One region of the Enterococcus sp. DIV0724b genome, then DNA from elsewhere that is predicted to be linked to it. Evidence: a T-box and tRNA genes for the amino acid it is inferred to sense, from the RefSeq annotation. Region 1 holds a T-box; the other holds one or more tRNA genes.
The links. The T-box of region 1 lies ahead of tyrS (tyrosine--tRNA ligase). A T-box ahead of a tRNA ligase gene usually reads a tRNA of that ligase, here a tRNA-Tyr.

Region 1 (10,123 bases):
AATTGATGGCATTAATGTTTCAGCGTTCATATGTCCCCAGAAACGGCCAGCTGAGTGCCATGGAAGTGATTCTGTACGTAAACGTGAAGATAATACATTGAAGACACTTCTCATATTATCCGCTGTTTCTTGGAAACTTTTAGAACTTCTGTCTTGTGGAGAAATAACAGGTAAATCTTGTGGCATATAATTTTGTCTCCAGCCAACATGTTCATCGATCATTTTGTTTAATAATTCTTTGAATAGATCAACGTTTTCGCCTTTGTCTCCTAGAAATAAAGCTTTTAAATTTGTATCATCAGTATTGAAATTTTTCATGATATTTTCCTCCAATAGTTTCATAATTGTTCATGCTGAAAATGTTATTTCTTATTTATTTGTTTTCTTCCATTCTGGTTTCTTTCTCTTATAAATGATTAATGCAATTCCGATCATAATCACAGTAGCCGCCACTTGGAAAATAATATATGCTACATGTCCGCTTTGAGGAACAGAGCTAGGTGGAATCAAGCTGACTAGAATTGTAACAACCACACTAACGATTGCTAAAACTGAGACAAACCACATCAAACCATTGCCTTTATTTCCTAATCTAAAGGGACGCTTTACTGTCGGCATACTGTAACGTAACTTAATTGCTGAAAGTGAAATCAATAGATATACCACACAATAAAGAATCGTCGTTGTAATCGTGATGATTAAAAATGCTGCACTGATATCTGGTACAACAACATATAAGAATGATACAAGTGAAATCACAATTGCTTGGATCATAACAAAAACAATTGGAATCCCTTTTGCGTTACGTTTTTGGAAGAATGGAGGTAAGTTTCCTTCTTCTGCTACTTTGATCATTGATTTACTTGGACCTAACACCCAAGCACTCAATTGCACTAACACACCGACTAAAATCATCAATGAAATAATATTATTGAAAATCGCTGGAATTCCTAAATCTTGTGTCATGATCACAAATGGTTGTGTGATGTTAGCAAGTTCCATTTTTCCAGCTGGTACACTATCTGCTACACTTAAACCAGCAGCTAAGTTAAACACAACTAATAGTAAAACAGATGCAATAACTGCAATTGGATAATTACGTTTTGGATTATCAATGTTATTTGCATGAACAGATGAAATTTCTACTCCAGCAAAAATGAAGATAATTCCTGTTAACGTTGGTAAGCTACCAAGGTCGCTAAAATCAGGTAACAACTTGCTTGCTTCAAAGTGACCTAAATAGCTATCCTGATTGATTCCATGTTTTGCCATATACATCATTCCTAAAATAACTAAAGCCACAAAAGGAATATAAACGCCAATCAAAGCGCCCCAGTCGCCCGCAATTTTTACCATATCAAATTTCAAATTCAACAACGTAATGCCCCAATAAGAAATCAATATCATGATAAAAATAAATAAATTATTGTGTCCTAAATCTGGACGGTCGATCACATAACCTAGCAGTACGCCTACGGTTGAAGCAACCATTACCATTCCGAAAAACATTTGTACCCATAATAACCATGACGTAACAAAACCCCATTTTTCTCCAAAAGCATTACGTACCCATACTTGCGGTCCGCCTTCTTCTGGCCAACCAGTTGATAACTCAGCTGAAATCAATGCAATTGGTAATGCAAAGCAGCAAGCTGCGATCAACATATAAAAAATTTGTGCCCATCCTGTTGATGCCAATGTTGGAACACTACGAACCGTTCCGAAAAAGGCCATGGTAATTCCAATTAATCCAAATAATGATAATTTCTTATTCATGTTTCTATTTGACCTCCTGATTAAATTTATTTTTTGTTTCCCACATGTGAAATCACTCCCAAAGTATAGGTAGCTTTAAGCCTCAAGTCAAAAAGAGCAGAATTAAAAAAATAACCTGTTATTTAACATTTATACACTTTATACAGCGCGTCAATGCTCCACCGCACTAAAGTATTTGTGTGAAAAAAATAACATAGAAGAGCTAATTGTAAAAAGGTCGTTCGCAATTGTTAGAAATTATACTTGTTACTTTCTACTTTCAAAAAACCTAGATTAAAGCGAAGTCTCTTTATATGAGAAACCCCTCATTTAAAAATAATAAAATAAAAAAAGAAGTATTTGACAAGTTGACTTATTTGTCGTAAAATTGCTACAAAATAACATATCAAACTTTAATAAAGCGAAGTAGCAAGAATGTCCCTATTTCAGAGAGTCAGCATTTAGTGAGAGTTGGCATATACATTTTTTTGTGAATTACACTTTTAGTTTCCTACCGTAAGTAGGCGTCTATCTACGATACAGATTTAAGAGGTATATGATGTTTCATATACAATTTGGGTGGTAACACGGCGAAGTTCGTCCCATAGGCTAATAGCCTATGGGGCGTTTTTTATTTTATTTAGGAGAGGAAGAAGAGACATGACAAACATTATTGATGAATTAGAATGGCGTGGTGCCATCAACCAACAAACAGATAGCGAAGGGTTGCGTGAATACGTTGAATCCAATAGCATTTCACTATATTGCGGCGTTGATCCTACAGGAGATAGTATGCATATCGGGCATTTGATTCCTTTTATGATGCTAAAAAGATTCCAAGCCTTTGGACATCATCCCTTTATTTTGATCGGTGGCGCAACTGGAACAATCGGAGATCCAAGTGGACGTACGACAGAACGTCAGTTACAAACAATGGAAACTGTTCAGCACAACGTTGATTCTTTAACAAAACAAATGGAAAAATTGTTTGCAGTAGATACAGATAACACATTGACTTTAGTGAACAACTACGACTGGACACACGATCTTACTCTATTAGATTTCTTGAGAGATTTCGGTAAATTCTTCAATATCAACACAATGCTTGCTAAAGATATCGTCGCAAGTCGTTTAGAAACTGGTATTTCATTTACAGAATTTACCTACCAAATTCTACAATCGATGGACTTTTTACACTTATTCCAAAATAACAACGTACGCATGCAAATCGGTGGTGCGGATCAATGGGGCAATATCACAGCTGGTCTAGACTTGATTCGTAAAAAAGAAGGTGCTGATGCAAAGGCCTTTGGTTTAACGATTCCATTGATGTTAAAAGCAGATGGAACAAAATTTGGTAAGACAGCAGGCGGTGCGGTTTGGTTAGATCCAGAAAAAACAACCCCTTATGAATTCTACCAATTCTGGGTAAACCAAGATGACCGTGACGTAATCAAATACTTGAAATTCTTTACCTTCTTAACAAAAGAAGAAATCGATGCCTTGGAAGTTAAAGTCCAAACAGAACCACATTTACGTGAGGCACAACGCGTACTAGCTGCAGAAATGACAAAATTCGTGCATAGTGAAAAAGATTTAAACGATGCATTAGCAATCTCAGAAGCGTTATTTTCTGGTAACGTAAAAAACCTAACCTCAAAACAAATTGAAGAAGGTTTTAAAAACATGCCTACCGTTGAAACAGAAACACTTGATCAAAATCTTGTAGATTGGTTGATCGAACTTGGTATTGAACCTTCTAAACGTCAAGCAAGAGAAGATATTTCAAATGGTGCGATTTCAATCAATGGTGACCGTATTAAAGAATTAGACTTTGTCGTTACAGCAGAACAGAGCTTTGATGGAAAATTCATTATTGTTCGTAAAGGTAAAAAACAATACACTTTAGTAAAATTACTTTCTAAATAAAAAACAGTTAGTCTATTTTGAAAGGGTGAAGTAAAACTGAAAATCAGTTTTACTTCACCCTTTCATATTTATTCTATTTACTGGACAAATTACAAAAAAGTTTTATAATAAAAAATGCTTGCTACGAAGTACATAGTGAATAGTATGAACTGATGTTGAAAAGTACAAGGTGTAGCGAAGTAGAACATTGTTACCAATTATTATCTAGCTATGCGAGTTAGCCTTTCGGGAAAAAGATAAAAAATGAATGAGACAAAAAAAGACTCAATCAATTTTTCCTATTTTCCTGCCAAGTCTAAACGAGTCCGCTTCGCTTTTGCTGAGAATCACAGTGAAAAAATTGAACTGATGATGAACAGTACAAGACTTTCGTAAGAAAGTGTTGATCATTAGTATTATCTAGCTACACAAATCAATCCTTAGGAAAATAGATAAATTGTTAGTGAAACAAAGAACGTTTCAATAACAATTTCCTAATTTTCTACAGGATTAAAAGATTTGTTCCGCTTTTAAATTTAGGAGGAACTTATGAAAATCGACAAGATACAAGACGGCCACGGCGATGAGTTTTTCCGTTCTCTATTAGCTTTAGAAACATTGGAGGATTGCTACAATTACTTTGACGACTTAATGACACTTAAAGAATTAGATTCTATGATTCAGCGGTTTGAAGTTGCAAAGCTACTACTATTAAACAAAACGTACAGTGATATCGCTGAAGCCACTGGCAGCAGCACTACAACGATTTCTAGAGTAAAACGAATTATAGATGAGGGAAACGGTGGATTACTTGAGATGGTTCATAGAATCGATGAACAAGATGACAAAGAACTTCATCGCTAAAAGTATAAGATAGGCTACAAAACTATAAAAAGACGTTTAAAAGTTGTGCAAGTACACTAACTTTTAAACGTCTTTTCAATAAAATGCTAAAACAAAAGACCGAGCCTGGCCAGCTCGGTCTTTCTTTGTGTGACAAATATGCTATTTAAATATGAATTGGCAAACCTAAAGCCAACTCAGAAGCATCCATAGTAATTTCCCCTAAAGATGGGTGTGGATGGATCGTTAATGCAATATCTTCAGCATTCATGCCAGATTCAACCGCTAATGATAATTCAGAAATCATATCACTTGCGCCAACTCCACCGATTTGTGCTCCGATAATGACATTGTCTTCGTTTGTTGTTACCAAACGTACGAATCCTTCAGTTTTACCTAAAGAAATAGCACGGCCGTTACCAGCGAATGGGAATTTGTAAGCAGTTGCTTCTAATCCCGCTTCTTTGGCTTCAGCAATTGTCATACCAACACTTGCTAATTCTGGATCAGTAAAGGCTACAGCAGGCATTGCTTTGTAGTCTACTTCTACTTTTTTACCAGAAATTGCTTCAGCAGCAATTTTTGCTTCGTAGCTTGCTTTATGAGCAAGCGCCGCTCCTGGTACAATATCCCCAATAGCGAAGATGTTTGATACGTTTGTTCTACCTTGTTTGTCCACTTTAACTAAACCACGTTCGCCAACTTCAACACCAGCTTGTTCTAAACCAAGATCATCCGTGTTTGGTCGACGTCCAACTGTTACCATTACATAGTCAGCAGTGACTGATTCTTCTTTGCCGTCTACTTCATATTTAACCGTTACGCTGTCGCCGTTGTCGATTGCTTCTTTAGCCATTGCTTTCGTTACAACTGTTACATTTTTCTTCTTGAAGTCGTCTGTAACTAGTTTAACCATATCTTTTTCATAAGTTGGTAAGATTGAAGGACTACCTTCTAAAATCGTTACTTCAGAACCAAGGTTCGCATATGCGCCACCTAATTCTGCACCGATAACGCCGCCACCGATGATAACAAATTTCTTAGGTACTTCTTTCAAGTTCAAACCACCTGTAGAATCTAAGACACGTCCGCCAAATTTAAATCCTGGGATTTCGATTGGGCGAGAACCTGTTGCTACGATTGCATTATTGAAAGAGTAAGTTTGCGCTGAATCTGGATGGATCACACGTAATGTGTTTTCATCAACAAAGAACGCTTCTCCTTCAATAATTTCGATTTTATGTTTTTTAAGAAGGAAACCAACACCGCTTGTCAACGTATTAACAACTTTATTGTCTTTCCATTCTTGTGTTTTTGTAAAGTCTAGCTCAACATCTTTGGCTGTTACACCAAACATAGTTGAATCTAGCGATTCTTGATAGTGGTGTCCAGCTGCGATCAATGCTTTAGAAGGAATACATCCAACGTTTAAACATACACCGCCGATAAACTCACGTTCAATGATCGCAACTTTTTGACCCATTTCAGCAGCACGAATCGCTGCAACGTATCCTCCAGGGCCTGAACCAATTACGACTGTATCTAATTCAATGGCGAAATCTCCTACTACCATTTGATAATCATCCTTCCATTAATAGTAATTCTGGATCAGCTAATAGACGCTTGATGTTGTTCATTGCTTTTTGAGCAGTTGCGCCATCAACAATACGGTGGTCAAAACTCATTGAAAGTTTCATAACACGTCCAACAACGATTTCACCGTCTGCATTTACAACTGGTTGAGTAGCGATCGTACCAACACCTAAAATTGCAACTTCAGGGTAGTTGATAACAGGTGTGAACCAGCCGCCACCAACTGAACCAATATTACTGATTGTGATAGAACCGTCACGCATATCCGCAGCAGTTAATTTACCATCAATTGCAAGAGCTGCTTTTTCGTTGATTTCATCAGCGATTGCAAACATGCTCTTAGTATTCGCATTTTTAACGTTTGGTACATATAAACCATGATCGGTATCTGTTGCAATACCAATGTTATAGTAATTTTTATAAACGATTTCTTGTGCTGCATCGTCAATTGATGCATTCAAGATTGGGAATTTTTGAACCGTTGCAGTCAATGCTTTCACAACGTATGGTAAGAATGTTAATTTCGTACCGTTAGCTGCTGCAACATCTTTAAATTTCTTACGGTGATCCCATAATTTAGATACTTCAACTTCGTCATGCAATGTAACGTGAGGTGCAGTATGTTTACTGTTCACCATTGCTTTAGCAATTGCTTTACGAGTTGGTGTCATTTTTTCGCGTGTTTCTGCTTCACCTAAATCAGAAACAAATGGTTTAGCAGGTGCTTTTGGTGTTGCTGTTTCAGTTGCAGTTGTTGCTTGTGGAGCCGCCGCAGTTTGTTCAGCTTGTGCTGGTGCTGCTGCTTGTCCGCCACCTGAAATAAAGCTTTCGATATCTGCTTTTGTAACACGTCCGCCTTTTCCAGTTGGTGCAACTTGTGTGATGTCTACATCTTTTTCACGAGCAAATTGACGTACTGATGGCATAGCCAACACACGTTTGTTTGGATCAGCTGCTGCTACAACACCTGTTGACGCTGCTGGAGCTGGTGCTGCTTGTTCTGTTTGAGCAGGTGCACTTGCTGCTGGAGCAGATGCGCTTGGTGCAGAATTATGTCCAGGTGCATCGATTTCGATCAATACATCTCCAACATTTGCTACTGTACCTTCTGGAACAACAATGTTTTTAACTGTTCCTGTAACTGGTGAAGGAATTTCTTCAACAGATTTATCGTTTTGAACTTCCAATAAAGTATCATCTTCGTTGATTGTATCGCCTGATTTAACGAACCATTTTACGATTTCGCCTTCTGCAATACCTTCACCGATATCTGGTAATTTAAATTGGAACACGCCGCCACTGCTGTCCGCTGCTGGTGCTTCTGGAACTGCTGCTGGTTGTGCAGGAGTTTGTTCTTGAGCTGGCGCCGCTGCTGGTGCTGCATCATTTTCAGGATGTCCAGGTGCATCGATTTCGATCAATACATCTCCAACATTTGCTACCGTGCCTTCTGGTACTACGATAGATTTAACTGTTCCTGTAACTGGAGATGGAATCTCTTCTACAGATTTATCGTTTTGAACTTCTAGTAATGTATCATCTTCATTGATGGTATCTCCTGCTTTAACGAACCATTTTACGATTTCGCCTTCTGCAATACCTTCACCAATATCTGGTAATTTAAATTGATAAGCCATTTTTTAAGCCTTCCCTTCCTTTATCGTATCTGTCTAACTAGTCATTTACTTAAAATAACAGCGCTAAATTTTCACGTGATAAGCTATCACGTGAAAATCAAGGCACGTTTTTAAAGTAAGATTTGTTTAGTCTCTAATTAAAATTCTGCGATTTCTCTAGCTTTCGCTTCGATATCTTTAGCATTTGGCAACCAAATGTTTTCTGCTTGTCCAAATGGGAAGATTGTATCTGGAGCAGATACACGGCCAATTGGCGCTTCTAGTGATAATACCGCACGTTCAGAAATTTCAGAAACAACCATAGCGCCAACGCCAGCTTGTTTTTGTGCTTCTTGAACTACGACTACACGACCAGTTTTTTCAACTGATTTAATGATTGTTTCAACATCTAAAGGAGCGACAGTACGTAAGTCAATGATTTCAACAGAAATATTGTCTTTTGCTAAGTTGTCAGCGGCTTTGATTGCTTCACGAACCATTGCACCGTAAGTAATGATAGAAATATCAGTACCCTCACGAGTCACAGCTGCTTTATCTAATGGTACTTCATATGCTTCATCCGGCACTTCCTCACGGAATGAGCGGTATAATTTCATATGCTCTAAGTAAACAACAGGGTCATTGCTTCTGATTGCAGAAATCAATAGTCCTTTTGCATCATATGGATTTGATGGAATAACAACACGGATACCAGGAGATTGAGCAATCAATCCTTCTAAGTTATCAGAGTGAAGTTCTGGTGTATGAACACCACCACCAAATGGCGCACGAACAGTAATAGGCATGTTACGTGTTCCACCCATACGGTAACGAGTACGAGCCATTTGACCAACGATTTCGTCAAATACTTCAAATACGAATCCAAAGAATTGGATTTCAGGAACTGGACGGTAACCTTCTAATGCTAAACCAAAAGCCAAACCACCGATTCCAGATTCTGCTAAAGGAGTATCGAAGACACGGTCTTCACCAAATTTTTCTTGTAAACCTTCAGTTGCACGGAAAACTCCGCCGTTTTTACCAACGTCTTCACCGAAGACCAAGACGTTTTCGTCTTTCTCTATTTCAAGAGCTAAGGCATCTGTAATTGCTTGGATCATTGTTTTTTGTGCCATGATTATTTCGACTCCTTCGCTTCGTAGAATGCAATTTGTTCTTTAATGTTTTGTGGTTGAACTTCAAACATATTTTTCAAGAAATCAGATACTTTTTGTTTTGGAACTTTATCTGCTTCTGCAATTGCTACTTTGATTTCTTCTTTAGTTTTTTCAATTACTTCGTTTTCTTTTTCTTCAGACCATAAGCCTTTATCTTCTAGATATTTACGGAAACGAACTAGCGGATCTTTTTGTACCCATTCGTCATCCATATCTTTTGAACGGTAACGAGTTGGATCATCACCTGATAATGTATGTGGACCATAACGGTAAGTTAATGTTTCAATTAAAACAGGACCATTGCCATTTGCAGACCATTCACGCGCTTCTTTAGCGATTGCATAAACTGCTAGTGGATCCATTCCGTCAACGACGATCCCTGGAATTCCAGCTGCTACAGCTTTTTGTGCTAATGTTTTAGCTGCTGTTTGTTTTTCACGAGGTGTTGAAATCGCAAAACCATTGTTTTGGATGATGAACACGCCGTTTGCATGATATGCTCCTGCAAAGTTGATTGCTTCATAGAAATCACCTTGTGAAGAACCGCCATCACCTGTATAAGTGAAGACAACGTTTTTCTTGCCGCGTTTTTTCATTCCTAAAGCAACTCCTGCTGCTTGGATGTATTGTGCACCAATGATGATTTGTGGTGGTAGAGCATTTAATTCTGGAGCATAGTGGTTACCCGCTACGTGGCCACGAGACCATAAAAATGCTTCTGTTAATGGTAAGCCGTGTTGAACTAATTGAGGTACATCACGGTAACCAGGTAATAAGTAATCTTCTTTTTCCATAGCAAATTGACTTGCTAATTGGCTTGCTTCTTGTCCAGCTGTTGGTGCGAAGAAGCCTAGACGACCTTGACGGTTCAGTGCAGTTGAACGTTGGTCTAACACACGTGACCAAACCATACGAGTCATTAATTCTACTAATTCGTCATCTGATAAATCCGGTACAGCATCTTCGTTTACGATTTTCCCATCTTTATCTAAAATTTGAAATGTTGGGAAATCAGCGTCGACTTTTTCCATAAGTGCTTTAAAGTCAATAGGTTTTTGTTTCTTTGCCTTTGCCATTTTGTCACACAATCCTCTCTGTTACGTTTCTTTTTTTCGTAAAAAGTAAAACAGCGTTAAAAACTGTATTACTTTTTATCGACTACACTTACAAATTATCACTAAACAGATAAAAGAGCAAGTAAAAAGTGAGCATTTCTTTAAATTTGATTAA
Region 2 (10,123 bases), 890 kb from region 1:
AAAAGTGCGGGGATGAGCTGTGGGTAGCGGAGAAATTCCAAACGAACTTGGAGATAGCTGGTTCTCTCCGAAATAGCTTTAGGGCTAGCCTCGGAATTAAGAATGATGGAGGTAGAGCACTGTTTGGACTAGGGGCCCATCTCGGGTTACCGAATTCAGATAAACTCCGAATGCCATTCATTTATATCCGGGAGTCAGACTGCGAGTGATAAGATCCGTAGTCGAAAGGGAAACAGCCCAGACCACCAGCTAAGGTCCCAAAATATATGTTAAGTGGAAAAGGATGTGGGGTTGCACAGACAACTAGGATGTTGGCTCAGAAGCAGCCACCATTTAAAGAGTGCGTAATAGCTCACTAGTCGAGTGACCCTGCGCCGAAAATGTACCGGGGCTAAACATATTACCGAAGCTGTGGATTACACCTCTGGTGTAATGGTAGGAGAGCGTTCTAAGGGCGTTGAAGGTCGATCGTGAGGACGGCTGGAGCGCTTAGAAGTGAGAATGCCGGTATGAGTAGCGAAAGACGGGTGAGAATCCCGTCCACCGTATGACTAAGGTTTCCTGGGGAAGGCTCGTCCGCCCAGGGTTAGTCGGGACCTAAGCCGAGGCCGATAGGCGTAGGCGATGGACAACAGGTTGATATTCCTGTACCAGTTGTTTTTGTTTGAGCAATGGAGGGACGCAGGAGGCTAAGGAATGCATGCGACTGGAAGTGCATGTCCAAGCAGTAAGTCTTGAGTAGAGTCAAATGCTTTACTCTATACGGACAAGCTGTGATGGGGAGGGAAATAATAGTACCGAAGTTCCTGATGTCACACTGTCAAGAAAAGCTTCTAGTGAGAAAACAACTGCCCGTACCGTAAACCGACACAGGTAGTCGAGGAGAGTATCCTAAGGTGAGCGAGCGAACTCTCGTTAAGGAACTCGGCAAAATGACCCCGTAACTTCGGGAGAAGGGGTGCTGACTTCGGTCAGCCGCAGTGAATAGGCCCAAGCGACTGTTTATCAAAAACACAGGTCTCTGCAAAATCGAAAGATGAAGTATAGGGGCTGACGCCTGCCCGGTGCTGGAAGGTTAAGAGGATGGGTTAGCTTCGGCGAAGCTCAGAATTGAAGCCCCAGTAAACGGCGGCCGTAACTATAACGGTCCTAAGGTAGCGAAATTCCTTGTCGGGTAAGTTCCGACCCGCACGAAAGGCGTAACGATTTGGGCACTGTCTCAACGAGAGACTCGGTGAAATTTTAGTACCTGTGAAGATGCAGGTTACCCGCGACAGGACGGAAAGACCCCATGGAGCTTTACTGTAGCTTGATATTGAGTGTTTGTACCACATGTACAGGATAGGTAGGAGCCGATGAACCCGGAACGCTAGTTTCGGTGGAGGCGCTGGTGGGATACTACCCTTGTGTTATGAACCCTCTAACCCGCACCACTTATCGTGGTGGGAGACAGTGTCAGGTGGGCAGTTTGACTGGGGCGGTCGCCTCCTAAAGAGTAACGGAGGCGCCCAAAGGTTCCCTCAGAATGGTTGGAAATCATTCGCAGAGTGTAAAGGCAGAAGGGAGCTTGACTGCGAGACTTACAAGTCGAGCAGGGACGAAAGTCGGGCTTAGTGATCCGGTGGTTCCGCATGGAAGGGCCATCGCTCAACGGATAAAAGCTACCCTGGGGATAACAGGCTTATCTCCCCCAAGAGTCCACATCGACGGGGAGGTTTGGCACCTCGATGTCGGCTCGTCGCATCCTGGGGCTGTAGTCGGTCCCAAGGGTTGGGCTGTTCGCCCATTAAAGCGGCACGCGAGCTGGGTTCAGAACGTCGTGAGACAGTTCGGTCCCTATCCGTCGCGGGCGTTGGAAATTTGAGAGGAGCTGTCCTTAGTACGAGAGGACCGGGATGGACTTACCGCTGGTGTACCAGTTGTTCTGCCAAGGGCATTGCTGGGTAGCTATGTAGGGAAGGGATAAACGCTGAAAGCATCTAAGTGTGAAGCCCACCTCAAGATGAGATTTCCCATTTCTTTAAGAAAGTAAGACCCCTGAGAGATGATCAGGTAGATAGGTTGGAAGTGGAAGTGCAGTGATGTACGGAGCGGACCAATACTAATCGGTCGAGGACTTAACCAAAGAAACGAAATAAAAAAGTTTTTTCGGACTGTTTGATTACATTACTTCAATCCAGTTTTGAGTGAATAATCACTCAATTGAATAGCAACAACACCCAGTGTGGTGGCGATAGCGAGAAGGATACACCTGTTCCCATGCCGAACACAGAAGTTAAGCTTCTTAGCGCCGATTGTAGTGAAGGGTTTCCCTTTGTGAGAGTAGGACGTCGCCACGCTAATTATTCCGGCATAGCTCAGTTGGTAGTAGCGCATGACTGTTAATCATGATGTCGTAGGTTCGAGTCCTACTGCCGGAGTTCCTTAATATAGGACTTATGAGTAATGTTTTGCTTCTTTTAACTTTGGAGAGTTGTCCGAGTGGCCGAAGGAGCATGATTGGAAATCATGTAGACGGTTAACGCTGTCTCAAGGGTTCGAATCCCTTACTCTCCGTATTAAGTTTTATTGGCCCGTTGGTCAAGCGGTTAAGACACCGCCCTTTCACGGCGGTATCACGGGTTCGATTCCCGTACGGGTCATTTATATTTTTTGGAGGTTTAGCTCAGCTGGGAGAGCACCTGCCTTACAAGCAGGGGGTCGGCGGTTCGATCCCGTCAACCTCCATTAAATTACGGTTTGGTAGTTCAGCTGGTTAGAATGCCTGCCTGTCACGCAGGAGGTCGCGGGTTCGAGTCCCGTCCAGACCGTTTTATAGTTTTTGGCGCAGTAGCTCAGTTGGTAGAGCAACGGATTGAAGCTCCGTGTGTCGGCAGTTCGATTCTGTCTTGCGCCATTTGGAGGAATAGCGAAGTGGCTAAACGCGACGGACTGTAAATCCGTTCCTTAGGGTTCAGTGGTTCGAATCCACTTTCCTCCATTACATAGTAGGGATATAGTTAAACGGTATAACTACGGTCTCCAAAACCGTCATTGTGGGTTCGATTCCTACTATCCCTGTTAATATTTTATGGCGATTGTGGTGAAGTGGTTAACACAGCGGATTGTGGTTCCGCCATGCGTGGGTTCGATTCCCATCAGTCGCCCTTAGCTTTAATATTATTATATGCTTTTCATGGCGATTGTGGTGAAGTGGTTAACACAGCGGATTGTGGTTCCGCCACGCGTGGGTTCGATTCCCATCAGTCGCCCTTAGCTTTAAATTATTGGGGTATAGCCAAGCGGTAAGGCAACAGGTTTTGATCCTGTCATGCGTTGGTTCGAATCCAGCTACCCCAGTTTTCTCTTTTAGAGAATCTTTAAATTATGATATGGCGGTATAGCCAAGTGGTAAGGCAGAGGTCTGCAAAACCTTCATCACCGGTTCAAATCCGGTTACCGCCTTGCAATTTTATTTCATGCCGGCGTGGCGGAATTGGCAGACGCGCTGGACTCAAAATCCAGTGCCCGCGAGGGCGTGCCGGTTCGACCCCGGCCGCCGGTATAATTGATATATTAACGTTCTCAGACGTTGGTATATCTTTTTTTTTAGTAAATTAATAGAAGAGGTTATTATGAAAAAAATAAGTATTTGTTTTTTAACTATTTTACTAATAGGCTATATTTGTCCAATTTTTGCAAGTGCAGAAGAGATGAATTACCATAAATTAGATGAGTCTGTAGAAGGAAATATTTTAGAAGATAAGTCAAAAAGTTCCAGTGTAGATAGTGTAGATGAGGAAGAAATCATGGAACAGAATGAGTACATAACAGATAATTCAGAAAATAGACTTGAAGTTCCCAATGAAACTAAGCAAGAAAACTATGAAAAAAGTTTAAAGTCGATTGTAGCTTCGGGTATGTTTGGAACTAGTAAATGGCAAATTGATAATACTGGAGCTTTACATATAGCTAGTGGTGAATTCATTAATACTAAGAACAGTTCACCGTGGTTACCCTATAAAAATCAAATTAAAAAAATAGTTTTTGATGGACCTGTAAAAGCTAGCAGCAATTCTTCTCATTTGTTTTCAAATTTGAATCAAGTTATCGACATCGAGAATATTAGTCAGTTTGATACAAGTGCTGTTACGTTAATGAGGGATATGTTTTCTAATGCAAGTAGTCTAAAAACTTTAGATTTATCAAATTTTGATACGAGCCAAGTAATAGATATGGCGTTTATGTTTTCTTATATGAGTAGTTTAGTAAACTTAGATGTTTCAAGTTTTAATACAAGCCAAGTAGTTTATATGAGAAGTATGTTCTATGATACGAAAAATATAGTTAATTTAGATGTATCGAATTTTAATACAGGTCTTGTAGAAGATATGAGCGGTATGTTTACTGGCAGTGGTACAAAGAACTTAGACATGACTCATTTTGATACAAGTAGTGCAACTGATATGAGTGGTATGTTTAGCAATCTTAATTTAGATAGTTTAGATTTATCAAATTTTGACACAAGCCAAGTGAAAAGTATGGCTGCTATGTTTAGTTGGACTAAGATAAATAATCTAGATGTATCAAATTTTAATACAAGTCTTGTCAAAGATATGGGTGATATGTTTACTGGAACTGATATAAGCAGCTTGGATTTATCAAATTTTAATACAACTAGTATAACGAATATTAACAATATGTTTAGCGGTAGTAAACTGAATAGTCTTGATATATCTAATTTTGATATGAATCAAGTGGTTTATATGTATGATATGTTTGCAAGGATGAATGAGCTTAAACACATTAACCTTGGTGAAAACTTTCAATTTAAAGATGGAGTAGTTTTACCATCTCCAAGTAATTCTTTACCTTATTATGGAAAGTGGCAAAGAGATTATGAAGGAGCTGTTTATACTTCAAAAGAATTGGCAGAAACATATGATGGTCTAACAATGAAAGGAAATTATTATTGGGCAGAAAAACGACCAACCTTAGAAGTTAAAGATTCTACAATCTATGAGGGGGACTCATGGGATCCGCAAGATAATTTTGTTTCAGCGGCTGACGAAGAGGGGACTATTCTTTCTTTTGATCCAAATATGACCACAGATGTTGTTGATACAGCGATTCCAGGTATATATAAAGTTACTTATACAAATAATACTGTGTCAAAAACAATCACAGTGACAGTAAAAGAAAATTTAGAAAAGATCGACGCTAAAGATTCTGTTGTTTATACTAATGATCCATGGAAAGCAGAAGATAACTTTCTCTCTGCTACTGATAGAGATGGAAATAGTATAGAATTTAATCCTAGCATGACAGTTGATACGGTAAATACAGAAATTCCTGGAACTTATTTAGTGACGTATATAAATGGGGCATCATTGAAAAAAATTAATGTTACTGTAAAAGAGAGTCAAGCAAGTATCAAGGTGCATGATTCGTCTATTAAAGTCGGTGATCCATGGAAAGCAGAAGATAACTTTAAAAATGCAACAGACAAAGATGGAGCTCAAGTAAATTTCAAAGAGCTAACCGTGATTGGAACCGTGGATACTTCAAAAGCAGGCAGATATGAAATAACATATGCTTACGATAAAATATCTTCGACTGTAGTTGTTCTTGTTGAAGAACATAGTGATAAGAACAAGAAAGAAATTAACAGTGGTAACGACAACTTTACAGATAAAACTGATAATAGTAAAAAACAACAACGTATTCCTTCAAAAAATAAGGACCAAATACTTCCTAAAACAGGGGAACAACTTCAGGGGTTTCTTGTTATACTTGGTTTAGTTACTTCTACGTTATCAGTAATTTTGTTAAATTTACGAAAAAGATTTTTATAGCCAATAATAAGTTAAAAAGGGAGGAAAGACACTAAGTGCCTTTTCCTTCTTTTTTATTTGTAAGCAATGCGTAAATAGCATCAGCTATCTAATTCCGTTGTGAATAATTGTTCAACTTGTTCTTCAGCCCACTGACACCAAAGCAGTTCTTCTTCACAGATGCGTATTCTTCTTTGGATAACGAGAAAACGTCCAAAGTTTTTTTTCTGTTCTTCCGGATTATTCAACATTTCGATTTGTTTTTGTTTTTCTTGGTTTTGTTTTAAGATTTTTAATTGGTGTTGTTTTCTTTCAAAAAGTAGACCTTTGACTGTATCTTTGTCTAAGATGGAAGCAACATACATTTTGGCTAGAAATTCGTCTTTTTGAGAGGGTTCTTTGGTTTCTTCTTGAATCCAAATATTAACGATTTCTTCTCCCTTAGTTGTTAAGTGATAGATCTTTTTTTGAGAATGTGTATCATCATTTTCTACTGATACGTAACCTTCTTTTAAAAGTTTTGCTAAGGAAGTGTAAATTTGACTATGATGTGCTTCCCAAAAAAGAGTCAGATATTGTTTTAATTCATAACCAGTACAAGGTTTTCTAACTAACATACAAAGTAAAATGTAACTAAGAGTATTCATTTGAAGCTACTCTCCTTTTCCTTATTTTCTTTATTATACCATAAAAAATATATGTATTAATATACATGTAAATATTGACATGTTTCTTTTTTTGTAGTATCTTTTTATAGAAAGAAGGGAATCAAATGGAAGAAACAGGTATTTTAGTGGAACAAGAGGAAATGTTGAATAAGGTAGGTCTTCGATCGGCATATGCAGTAGCATTTACTTGTATGATCGCATTTATGGGAATCGGTTTGGTGGATCCTATTTTAAAAACGATCGCACACCAATTAAATGCAACTCCTGCTCAAACGACATTATTATTTACAAGTTATATGTTGGTAACAGGAGTCATGATGTTATTTACAGGGTTTATTTCAAGTCGAATCGGTGCAAAAAAAACATTGATCTTTGGACTTATTATTATTATTGGGTTTTCATGTTTAGCAGGTTTTTCTGAAACAATCGAAGGATTGATCTATCTACGTGCAGGTTGGGGGCTAGGGAATGCTTTATTTATCTCAACAGCTTTATCTGCTATTGTGGGCGTGTTAGCGGGGCAAACAGAGAAAGCAATCATTATGTATGAAGCTTCTATGGGACTGGGTATGGCAATCGGACCTTTGCTTGGTGGTGTGTTAGGTAGCATGTCTTGGCGTATGCCATTTTTTGGAGTAGCCACATTAATGTTTGTAGCAACATTAGCAATTGCCTTTTTATTAACACCAATTGCTAAACCAAAGAAAAAAGCATCTCTTTTTGCTGGAATCAAGGCTTTAAGCAATCATAAATTACGTTCAATTGGCGTCATTGCACTTTTGTATAATTTTGGCTTTTTTACATTATTAGCGTATGCACCATTTTTGCTTGAAGGCTTTTCAGAAATGCAAGTCGGCTTTGTCTTTTTTGGCTGGGGTGCATTATTAGCTGTTGCTTCTGTATTTATTGCACCTATTTTAGAGAAAAGAATAAATACGTATCGGACGATTATACTTGCGTTATTCTTTTTCTTAACTTGTTTGAGTTTTATTGGTTTTAACGCTCAATCACCTAATTTAGTTGCTGTAGGTGTGATTATGGCAGGATTATTCCAAGGATTGATCAATACTCTTTTGACAACAATTGCGATGGAAATACCTGATATTGAAAGAAGTGTGGCATCATCTTCTTATAGTTTTATTCGTTTTTTCGGTGGAGCGATCGCTCCGTTTGTAGCTGGAAAATTAGCGGAGATTTGGAATTCTAGTGTAACATTTTACTTTGCAGCGTTTATGGTTTTGATTGGTTTGGTTTTTGTGATTGTTCATAATCAGTATTTTGCAACAGAGGAAGAATATGAACAAGCTTAAATCAACAAAAAAAGTACCTTCGAATTTTTTCGAAGGTGCTTTTTTTAAAGGAAAGATTCATTCATGAAAAAAGCCGTGATATAAAAGATTTCGTCCTTAGGTATTGTAATGGAATAATAGGCTTCTAAAAGCTGACTATTTTTTTGAACACTGATAATTTCAGTTTCATATTTTTCCTGAAATACGTTTGTTTGTGGGAAACTACTAACATTTTTTCCTTGTTTTAAGCGATCGATCATGCAAACGATATGGCAAGCCAATCCTACTTTTATTTCATATGAGATATCAGGATTGATTTCTACGGCAACTGTTTCCACCCATTCTCGAACTGAAGTGATCAGATTTTCACCGTCTTTATAGTCCAACATATTTGCAATATTGGTTCTCATTCCTTCAAAAGCAATTTCGTAATCAATAAGTAACTGAATTTTTTCTGTTTTTGTTTCATCTAATGCCTCGGTGATTGAAAAATGAGGAGAAGGGAGAGCTAATCGAAAAGTACCGATCGTACAGATAATTTTTCCAGAGTTAGTTAAATTCTTTATCATTTTATCTAGCAGCTTCTCGTCGGTTATTTGTAGGGATACAATTTCACAAACTCCTCCTCTTAAATTTAAGCGACTTCGTAACATTGTTTTAATCAGTTGAGCAGAGCCTTCACCTGTCGTACATAAAGTGAGAATATACAATTTTAATAATTTTGGTTCTTCAGAATCTTTTTTATAACTAGATAGTCCTCTAATATTCTTTGTGGATTCAAATACCTCATTCAACTCATAACCAAGAGCAGCCTTTCGACTTGCTTCCAACACATGGAGTGTACTGACTAGTTCAATACAGCGAATTTCGATATTTAAATTCTTTGCCAATTCATCACTAAAATTTATTAAAGAGCCCATATCCACAAGTAGAAGGACGCTTTTTAACTGTTCCTTTGTGGCGAGATAATTTTGGATATTTGTCAAAGTAACGAGCGGTTTCTCTTCAAGATTCATATCAAATCCGACGACTATTTGTTCACCAAGGAGTTTATTAACAACAGTTGCCATGCTTGTAGCAGTTGACTCACCATGAGCTACGACTATGACTTCAACTTTGGCTCTTTTTTTATTTTTGTTTTCGTCAGATGTAAAAAATAGTGCGATAAAGCCAGCCTCATCTTCAGGAAGTTGGATACTAAAATCAGATTCAATAACCGAAAGGCAATGTTGAGCTGTTTCAAAAAGACGAGGATGGTTTTGTTTTATCTCAGTAATTCGCGGATTGCGGATAGTTTGGCCTCTTTTTACACGTTGAATTGTATTATATAAATGTAGTGCCAGTCCATAGCGGACATTATCTGATAAATAAACAGTTAGTAAACGGGAGGCTTTTTCGCATACTTTATTGGTAGTTGCGACGATTTCTGACCCAACGATCTGTTCCAAATTGGTTAAATCAACGGCCGAATCATTATTATATGACCGATAATAATTGGTTATAGTTGTATCAATGATTTCGGATGTTTGGGAAATATCTAGACCAATACGTTCCATATCATTCATTTTTTGCTCGATGATTTGATAAATATCATTCCCTTTTGTCTCTTTAGGCAAAAAAAGTGTGGTTTCTTCCTCGTTGAAATGGAAGAACCGAGCATTCATATTCGGTAAAAGTAGCCAGATTTTTTTACGATCTTCAGTATTATAAAGACCTTCGCGGATATAATGGGGGAGTTCATAACTACTGATTTTGATCGTTTTTTCTTGGCGCACAATAAATTGTGAATATGCTTTTGCGCAGAGTAGTTGGATATCTGCTTTAAGTTGACCTACGTTATTAGGACAATGATACCCTAACAAGGCTCGAATCGTATTTGTGGAGACTTCGATAGGTGTTCTTAATTTTTTAGTTTCAGCTTGGAAAAATGTTGCGATCAGGCTTAGTCGTTCTTCTAACCCACGGTCAACTAAACTAGGTATTTCGATCCTCATGGGAATTCTTCGAATAAATGTTTGTAACAAAGAAGACGTTGTATCTTCTGTAGTTGCACAAACAAGTAAAACTTGAGCTTGACGTTCACTGTTTGTTTCACCAAGTCTGCGGTATATACCTCGATCAATGAAGGTGAATAACATTTCTTGTCCTTCTGGTGGGAGACGGTGGATTTCATCAAGGAAAAGAATTCCACCATTGGCTTTTTCTAATAATCCTACGCGATCATTATCTGCTCCAGTATAAGCACCTTTTAGAACACCAAAAATAGAGCCTACCAATAATTGTGGATTATTCGCATAGTCTGCACAGTTGAACGTAATAAAATGAGAATCCGCTTTCAATTTATGTTGTGATC

Region 2: it has a tRNA-Tyr gene. The T-box ahead of tyrS (tyrosine--tRNA ligase) is inferred to sense a tRNA for this amino acid. The anticodon was not compared.

Annotation. Positions count from the first base shown of each region.
Region 1 covers NZ_CP172890.1:1,177,941-1,188,063, reverse strand. Annotated here, with positions in the region: gene tdc (tyrosine decarboxylase) at 1-318, opposite strand, end outside; gene tyrP (tyrosine-tyramine antiporter) at 370-1,776, opposite strand; T-box leader at 2,160-2,363, shown strand; gene tyrS (tyrosine--tRNA ligase) at 2,416-3,684, shown strand; gene IGJ02_RS05530 (YerC/YecD family TrpR-related protein) at 4,213-4,527, shown strand; gene lpdA (dihydrolipoyl dehydrogenase) at 4,673-6,079, opposite strand; gene IGJ02_RS05520 (dihydrolipoyllysine-residue acetyltransferase) at 6,087-7,736, opposite strand; gene IGJ02_RS05515 (alpha-ketoacid dehydrogenase subunit beta) at 7,874-8,851, opposite strand; gene pdhA (pyruvate dehydrogenase (acetyl-transferring) E1 component subunit alpha) at 8,854-9,969, opposite strand.
Region 2 covers NZ_CP172890.1:2,068,532-2,078,654, reverse strand. Annotated here, with positions in the region: rRNA gene IGJ02_RS09605 (23S ribosomal RNA) at 1-2,125, shown strand, start outside; rRNA gene rrf (5S ribosomal RNA) at 2,224-2,339, shown strand; tRNA gene IGJ02_RS09595 (tRNA-Asn) at 2,347-2,420, shown strand; tRNA gene IGJ02_RS09590 (tRNA-Ser) at 2,468-2,556, shown strand; tRNA gene IGJ02_RS09585 (tRNA-Glu) at 2,571-2,642, shown strand; tRNA gene IGJ02_RS09580 (tRNA-Val) at 2,655-2,727, shown strand; tRNA gene IGJ02_RS09575 (tRNA-Asp) at 2,737-2,810, shown strand; tRNA gene IGJ02_RS09570 (tRNA-Phe) at 2,824-2,896, shown strand; tRNA gene IGJ02_RS09565 (tRNA-Tyr) at 2,900-2,980, shown strand; tRNA gene IGJ02_RS09560 (tRNA-Trp) at 2,990-3,060, shown strand; tRNA gene IGJ02_RS09555 (tRNA-His) at 3,074-3,146, shown strand; tRNA gene IGJ02_RS09550 (tRNA-His) at 3,179-3,251, shown strand; tRNA gene IGJ02_RS09545 (tRNA-Gln) at 3,268-3,339, shown strand; tRNA gene IGJ02_RS09540 (tRNA-Cys) at 3,374-3,444, shown strand; tRNA gene IGJ02_RS09535 (tRNA-Leu) at 3,461-3,544, shown strand; gene IGJ02_RS09530 (BspA family leucine-rich repeat surface protein) at 3,615-5,834, shown strand; gene IGJ02_RS09525 (PadR family transcriptional regulator) at 5,915-6,460, opposite strand; gene IGJ02_RS09520 (MFS transporter) at 6,586-7,791, shown strand; gene IGJ02_RS09515 (sigma 54-interacting transcriptional regulator) at 7,836-10,123, opposite strand, start outside.